2 linked regions of the Phyllobacterium zundukense genome follow. The protein of the gene in region 1 interacts with the protein of each later gene in a pairwise test. Links are inferred from orthologs where the notes say so. Each region holds a gene or a part of one and is shown on either strand. Other genes may lie near its edges.

The links.
Region 2: the proteins of recR (region 1) and recO interact in binary tests that used the Escherichia coli proteins (3 or more experiments, as listed by UniProt). The link is inferred for Phyllobacterium zundukense from one-to-one orthologs.

Annotation. Positions count from the first base shown.
Region 1 is NZ_CP017940.1:3,101,412-3,105,395, reverse strand. Bases 646-3,561 are described here. They hold recR (recombination mediator RecR), read left to right. Parts: upstream 646-1,758; coding sequence 1,759-2,364; downstream 2,365-3,561. Other genes in these bases: BLM14_RS15550 (lytic murein transglycosylase), read left to right, coding at 2,375-3,561; BLM14_RS15560 (YbaB/EbfC family nucleoid-associated protein), read left to right, coding at 1,274-1,597; BLM14_RS15565 (DNA polymerase III subunit gamma/tau), read left to right, coding at 646-1,255. Also shown: more of BLM14_RS15565, read left to right, coding at 1-645; more of BLM14_RS15550, read left to right, coding at 3,562-3,631; ilvD (dihydroxy-acid dehydratase), read left to right, coding at 3,700-3,984. UniProt on the Escherichia coli protein: May play a role in DNA repair. It seems to be involved in an RecBC-independent recombinational process of DNA repair. It may act with RecF and RecO.
Region 2 is NZ_CP017940.1:2,329,936-2,333,244, reverse strand. What follows is about bases 534-3,309. They hold recO (DNA repair protein RecO), read left to right. Parts: upstream 534-1,421; coding sequence 1,422-2,198; downstream 2,199-3,309. Other genes in these bases: BLM14_RS11760 (glycoside hydrolase family 5 protein), read left to right, coding at 2,830-3,309; BLM14_RS11765 (PaaI family thioesterase), read left to right, coding at 2,195-2,716; era (GTPase Era), read left to right, coding at 534-1,403. Outside these bases: rnc (ribonuclease III), read left to right, coding at 1-468; more of era, read left to right, coding at 465-533. UniProt on the Escherichia coli protein: Involved in DNA repair and RecF pathway recombination.

The DNA.
Region 1 (3,984 bases):
GCGCCGTATCGACACCAGCGTTTTGATCCGCCACCTGAAGAAGATCGCCGAGTTGGAAGCGATCACCGTAGACGATGCGTCGCTGAGCATGATCGCCCGGGCAGGCGAGGGGTCCGTGCGCGATTCACTGTCAATATTCGATCAGGCCATTGCCCACGGTGCGGGCACTGTCGATGCGGACGCAGTCCGCTCCATGCTTGGACTTGCTGACCGCGCCCGCATCATCGATCTGTTCGAGATGCTGATGCGCGGTGATGTCGCTACGGCCCTGCGGGAATTCCGGGCGCAGTATGATGTCGGCGCAGATCCAAGTGTGGTCCTGACCGATCTTGCCGATTTCAACCATCTGGTGACGCGAATCCGTTTCACACCCGATGTCGCCGATGACATTTCGCTGTCGGAAGACGAGCGCACACGCGGTAGGGATTTTGCCGGGAAGCTTTCCATCCGGGTCCTATCGCGTACCTGGCAAATGCTGCTGAAAGGTATTACCGAGGTCGATAATTCCAGCCGCCCGGTTCAGGCGGCAGAAATGCTGCTGATCCGGCTGGCTCACGCCGCCGACCTGCCGACGCTTGATGAAGCGTTGAAATCACTGGAGGATGGCGGATCGCTCTTGCCGCAAGCGCCGCGCGCCGACGGACCGCGCCCCGGGAATGGTGGCGCACCCATGGCGCGCGCTACCGATGCGGTGGCATCGTCGCGCGGCTCGGTCAGCTCCAATGGCGGCGCCACCATGCTTCTGGTGGAACCGGCAGCGCGGCCCGAGCCGATCGCTCCGCCACCGCCAGCGGTCGAAGAAGGACCCGCGGTGCCAGTGGACAGCATCGAGGACATCATTGCGCTGGCCGAAAAGCAGCGCGACATGCAGTTCAAGATCATGGTCAAGAACTGCGTGCGCCTTGTCAGCCTCAAGCCTGGACGGCTTGAGATCAACTTGACCGACAATGCGCCAAAGACGCTTTTGACCGACCTGTCACAGAAGCTGAGCGACTGGACGGGCATCCGCTGGATGGTCTCACTGTCGCGTGAGCAGGGCAGTGCCACGATCAATGAAACCGAAACGGCAAAACGTAACTCGCTGTTGAGCGATGCTCGCGCCGATCCGGATGTGGCGGCGATCCTGTCGAAATTTCCCGGCGCCAAGATCATCAATGTGCGCATCGCGACACCCGCCGGGCAAACTGACGGCGAAATGACGAACGGCGGCGTGCTGGGCGATGATGCGCTCGCGCCCGTCGAAGAAGATGACTGACGAACAGGAGTTTTTTCCATGCGTGACATAATGGGCATGATGAAACAGGCCAAGGAAATGCAGGCCAAGATGGCGGCGATGCAGGAAGAAATTGCTGCGCTCGAGGCGGAAGGGCATGCGGGCGGCGGTCTCGTCACCGTCAAGCTCTCCGGTAAGGGTGCGCTGACGGCATTGACCATCGATCCGTCGCTGTTCAAGGAAGATGACATCGAAGTCATCGAAGACCTGATCATCGCCGCGCACAATGAGGCCAAGGCGAAAGTCGAGGCGATCATGGCCGAGAAGACGCAGGCGCTGACCGCCGGATTGCCCATACCGCCCGGTTTCAAGCTGCCGTTTTGACGCTTAGGCGGCTTCTTTGCTAAATCCTTAGAAAGCCCAAGAGAGGGGATTCTGCTGGATATGTGGCTCACTATCCCCTCTCTTGCGATTTCTAGCACTTGGCAAGAGCCAAGATGCTGAAATCGCTTTCTCCCCCGCAAGGGGGGAGATAAAAAGGCGACATGTCGAAGCGAATCGCCGGTCCTGAAATTGAACGCCTGATCCAGCTGCTGGCCAAAGTGCCGGGGCTCGGGCCGCGTTCCGCCCGTCGGGCGGCCCTGCATCTCATCAAGAAAAAAGAGGCACTGCTGATTCCACTGGGTTCGGCCATGCAGGATGCTGCCGAAAAGGTGCGCATCTGCTCGACCTGCGGCAATGTCGATACCTCCGATCCTTGTATGATCTGCACCGATCCGCGCCGCGAACTTGGGACGCTCATCGTCGTCGAAGATGTTTCCGATCTCTGGGCGCTGGAGCGTGCAGGGTCGATGAATGTGCGCTACCACGTGCTTGGCGGGCGGCTGTCGCCGCTCGACGGTATCGGGCCGGACGATCTCAACATCATGACGCTCGTTGGCCGGGTGGCGGAAGGCGAAATCAAGGAGGTAATCCTCGCGGTCAACGCGACGGTGGAGGGCCAGACGACGGCCCATTACATCACCGACCAGCTTGCAGGCTTCGATGTTCGAATCACCAGGCTTGCCCATGGCGTGCCGGTAGGAGGTGAACTCGATTATCTCGACGAAGGAACATTGACGGCGGCATTGCGCGCCCGAACATCACTTTAGGGAGAACGCTTTGATAGCACGCCCATTGAGATTTGCCCTTGGGGCGGTGATCGGAGTGTTTCTCAGCCTGTCGGCAGGTGCAGGATTGGCGGCGTCGAAACCCGAGATCGAAGCACAGTTTCAATCCTGGCTTGCCAATAATCTTTGGCCGGAAGCCAAGGCGAAGGGCGTTTCCAAAGCGACCTTCGATCAGGCATTCACCGGTGTGACGCTGAACTTCGATCTGCCGGATCTGGTGATGCCTGGCGAGAAGGCACAGACGCCGCAAAAACAGGTGCAGACCGAGTTCGGCTCGCCCGGTAAATACTTCAACGCCAAGACGGTGAACGCGGTCACCACCGGCGGAACGGCGCGAGCCGGGCAATATGCGCGGATATTGAAGGCGGTCGAAAACAAGTACGGCGTGCCGGGCGAGATCGTCCTGGCTATCTGGGGCCGCGAAAGCGGTTATGGCAGCGTCAAGATCCCTTACAATGCGTTCACGGTTCTCGGCACCAAGGCCTTCATGGCAACGCGCAAGGACATGTTCCGTAAGGAACTTGTTGCGGCGCTGGAGATCGTTCAGAAGGGTTACATCGGCGCTGGCAGCATGAAGAGCTCCTGGGCGGGCGCGCTGGGTCAGCCGCAGTTCATGCCGACCTCCTATATCGAGCACGCGGTGGATTTCGACGGCGACGGTAAGCGCGATATCTGGAACTCGGTGCCGGACACGCTGGGGTCCATCGCGCATTACCTCGCGCAATATGGCTGGCAGCGCGGTCGCGACTGGGGCTACGAGGTCAATGTTCCCGGCAGCGTCAGCTGTGCGCTCGAGGGCCCGGATCAGGGCAAGCCCTTCTCAGCCTGGGAAAAGCTCGGCATCACTCGTGTCAACGGCAAGCCATTTCCATCCAGTGAGACCAAGCGCGAAGGCTTCCTGTTGATGCCGGCCGGGCGGCATGGCCCGGCCTTCATCGTCACCAGGAATTTCTACGTTCTCAAGGAATACAATATGAGCGATCTCTACGCGTTGTTCATCGGTCATGTCGGGGATCGCATCGCGCGTGGGGCGACCGGCTTTTCTGCTGGCTGGGGTGACGTTGGCGGGCTCAATCGTTCGGACATCGCCGGTCTGCAGAAGGTGCTGGAGAAAAAGGGGTATGACGCCGGGGGTGCGGATGGCTTCCCGGGTTTCAAGACCCGCCGCTCGATCGGTGACTGGCAGGCGAAACAGGGCACGGCGCCGACCTGCTTTCCCGACAGGAGCCTGATCAAGGCTATTCGCTGAAGAATTCCTTTCGTTCCCGTCTCGAAAAGCTCTAAAACTATTCTCGTATCGAGAATGGGAGCCAAATCATGCCAGCCAACGAGCGATCGAAACACATTACCCAAGGCGTTGCGCGGTCGCCCAACCGTGCCATGTATTATGCACTTGGCTATGAAAAGGCTGATTTCGACAAGCCGATGATCGGCATTGCCAATGGCCATTCGACAATCACGCCCTGCAACGCGGGCCTGCAGCCTTTGGCCGATGCGGCTGTCGCCGCGGTGAAGGCGGCAGGTGGCAATCCGCAGATCTTCGGCACCCCGACCATTTCCGATGGTATGGCGATGGGCACCGAAGGCATGAAATATTCGCTG
Region 2 (3,309 bases), 770 kb from region 1 along the record:
GCCGATACCTGTGCCGCTGTCGCGGACGAAATCGGTCTGCATGAGTTCATCCGCACGGGCTCGGATGTAAAGGGCCTGGCGGACAAACGCCTCAAGAGCCTGCGCGCGGATGTGGTTGAATCGTTGATCGCCACGATTTATCTGGACGGCGGACTGGAAGCGGCGCAACCTTTCATCGAGCGTTACTGGGATGCCCGCTCGCGCGAGATCAATTCGGCGCAGCGCGATCCGAAGACAGAATTGCAGGAATGGGCGCACCAGCAGAATGGCGCGCAGCCTCTATATACCGTTGTCGGCCGCACCGGACCGGACCATGATCCGCAGTTTACGGTGAAGGTCGATGTCAAAGGCTTCGAACCTGCCACAGGTATGGGCCGTTCGAAGCGCATCGCGGAGCAGGAAGCTGCGGTCGCATTGCTTTATCGTGAAGGCGTCCGTCAGAAGGCGCAGGAAGAAGATACGAAATGACTGATCAGGAACAGACACCCGAGGTCGAAACAAAGTCCGATGTTCCAACGCGCTCGGGCTTTATCGCCTTGATTGGTGCGCCGAATGCCGGCAAATCGACCCTGGTCAACCAGTTGGTCGGCAGCAAGGTATCCATCGTCACCCACAAGGTACAGACGACGCGTGCCCTTGTTCGCGGCATCGTCATTCATGAGCAGACGCAGATGGTCCTGGTTGATACCCCCGGTATCTTCAAGCCGAAGCGCCGTCTTGACCGCGCCATGGTGACGACCGCCTGGGGCGGGGCGAAGGACGCCGACCTTATTCTGGTGCTGATCGATGTCGAGCAAGGGATCGATGAGGAGGCGGAAGCTATCCTCGGTAGCCTGCACGAGAAGAAGCGCAAAGTGATCCTCGTTCTCAACAAGGTTGACCGCATCGAAGCGCCGAAGCTTCTGGAATTGGCCCAGAAAGCCAATGAAAAGGTCAATTTCGACAAGACCTTCATGATTTCGGCGCTGAAGGGTTATGGCTGCAAGGATTTGTTGAAGTACCTTGCCGACAATTTGCCGGAAGGGCCTTGGTATTATCCGGAGGACCAGATTTCCGATATGCCCATGCGCATGCTTGCGGCGGAAATCACCCGGGAGAAGCTCTATCTGCGCCTGCACAACGAATTGCCCTATTCCTCGACCATCGAGACGGAAAGCTGGGAAGAAAAGCCGGACGGTTCTGTCCGCATCCAGCAGGTCATCTATGTCGAGCGCGACAGCCAGAAGAAGATCGTGCTCGGCCATGAGGGCCAGGCGATCAAATCCATCGGCCAGGCGGCGCGCAAGGAACTGATGGAAATCCTGGAGCAGAAGGTCCACCTGTTCCTTTTCGTCAAGGTTCGTGACAATTGGGGCAATGATCCCGAGCGTTACCGCGAAATGGGCCTTGAATTCCCGCACTGATAGCGCGACGTTCCATCAATGGAATGGCGAGACGAAGGTATCATCCTTGGAACGAGGCGGCACGGGGAAACCAGCGCCATCCTTGAACTGATGACGCGCGAACACGGCCGTCATCTGGGCCTGGTGCGCGGCGGACGCTCCCGCCGCATGCAGCCGCTGCTCCAGCCTGGCAACCGCATCGACGTGGTCTGGCGCGCGCGCATGGACGAGCATCTCGGCATGATGCAGGTCGAGCCTGTCAGCTTTGCGGCAGCCCGGCTTATCGAACAGCCAGTCGCACTCTATGGGCTGCAGCTTGCAGCCGCGCATCTGCGCCTTCTGCCGGAGCGTGATCCCCATCAAAACCTCTTTGAAATCCTGGCCGTCATTCTTGAGCATTGCGAAGACACGCTGATCGCCGGTGAACTGCTGTTGCGGTTCGAGGTGTTGATGCTGGAAGAGCTGGGGTTCGGCCTTGATCTGAAGCGCTGTGCGGCGACGGGCAGCGATCAGGACCTTGCCTATGTGTCGCCGAAATCGGGGCGCGCAGTCTCGCGTGAGGCCGGGGCGCCGTGGGCTGACAAGCTTCTGGAAATGCCGCCCTTCATGGTCAGTTCAAGCGTGCGCGCTGCGTCGCTCGCCGAAATCATGGCAGCCTTCCGCCTGACCAGTTTCTTCTTCAACCGCCACGTCTGGGAGCCGCGGGCACAAAAGGCGCCGGAAGCGCGTGATGGCTTTCTGAGCGCTGTTTCAAGATCGTTGTCAAATGCACCGGGGCAGGGACGCGTCGTGCAGGAAAGGACTGTTCTTCCATGAGCTTTGATGATGCGACTGCTGCCATCGCGTTTCCGGGCGGCATTGGCCTGCTGCCGCTTGGCGATCTCGCAACCCGCGGCGGTCTCGACATTCTGCAGGCAATGCTGCGCGGAGATTATCCTGCCCCACCAATGGCCAAGACACTCTCCTTTACATTGCACGAGGTCGAGCAGGACCGTGTCGTCTTCAAAGGCCTGCCGAGACCTGAACATCTCAATCCACTGGGCGGGATTCATGGCGGCTGGGTTGCCACTTTGATGGATTCCGCGCTGGCCTGCTGCGTCATGACCACGCTGAAGCCGGGCGAGGCCTATACGACGGCTGAATTCAAGGTAAATCTGGTACGCCCGTTAACTCCGGATACGGGCGTTGTCTTCTGCGAAGGACGGCTCATTCATCGCGGCCGTACGCTGGCGACATCCGAAGCCTTTCTGAAAGACAGGAATGGCAAGCTTCTCGCCCATGGCACCGAAACCTGCGCGATCTTTCCGCTCGAAAGCTTCGTTCGCGGCAAATAACTGCAGTTTCGGTTTTCAATCGAAATTCGCACTGCGCGCTGCGCCGAATTGGACCAAATAACGCCTTACTGTTCAAGCAATCGACAAGCTCTGTAAGAGCGGGGCGATTCCTGATGCGCATTTTGACGGCACTTCTTCTTTCTCTGGGTTTGACATGCGGCGCGCATGCCGCCGATCTCGCCAGTTTCTGGGACACTCCCCAGCATGGCGGCAATAGTTTTAATCGCCTACCGCCCGATCAAGCCTATTTCGACGCACTGAAAAAATATGGCGCAAGCTGGGTACGGCTTTCCTACGATAAATGGAAACCGGCCAAACGCGACTTCCTTATTGGGGATGCAGATCATTATGAGGGCATTCCAACGAGCGATCTTGCGACGCTCAAAGCCACGCTGGATCGTGCCGACAAGGCGGGTCTCAAAGTCGTCATCACACCGCTATCCTTGCCCTCGATGCGCTGGGCTCAGAACAATGGCGGCAAGTTCGATGACCGGCTGTGGCAGGACAAGGCCAGGTGGCAGGATGCCGCCCGCTTCTGGAACGATCTGGCCGCCGCCCTGAAGGATCATCCTTCTATCGTCGCCTACAATCTG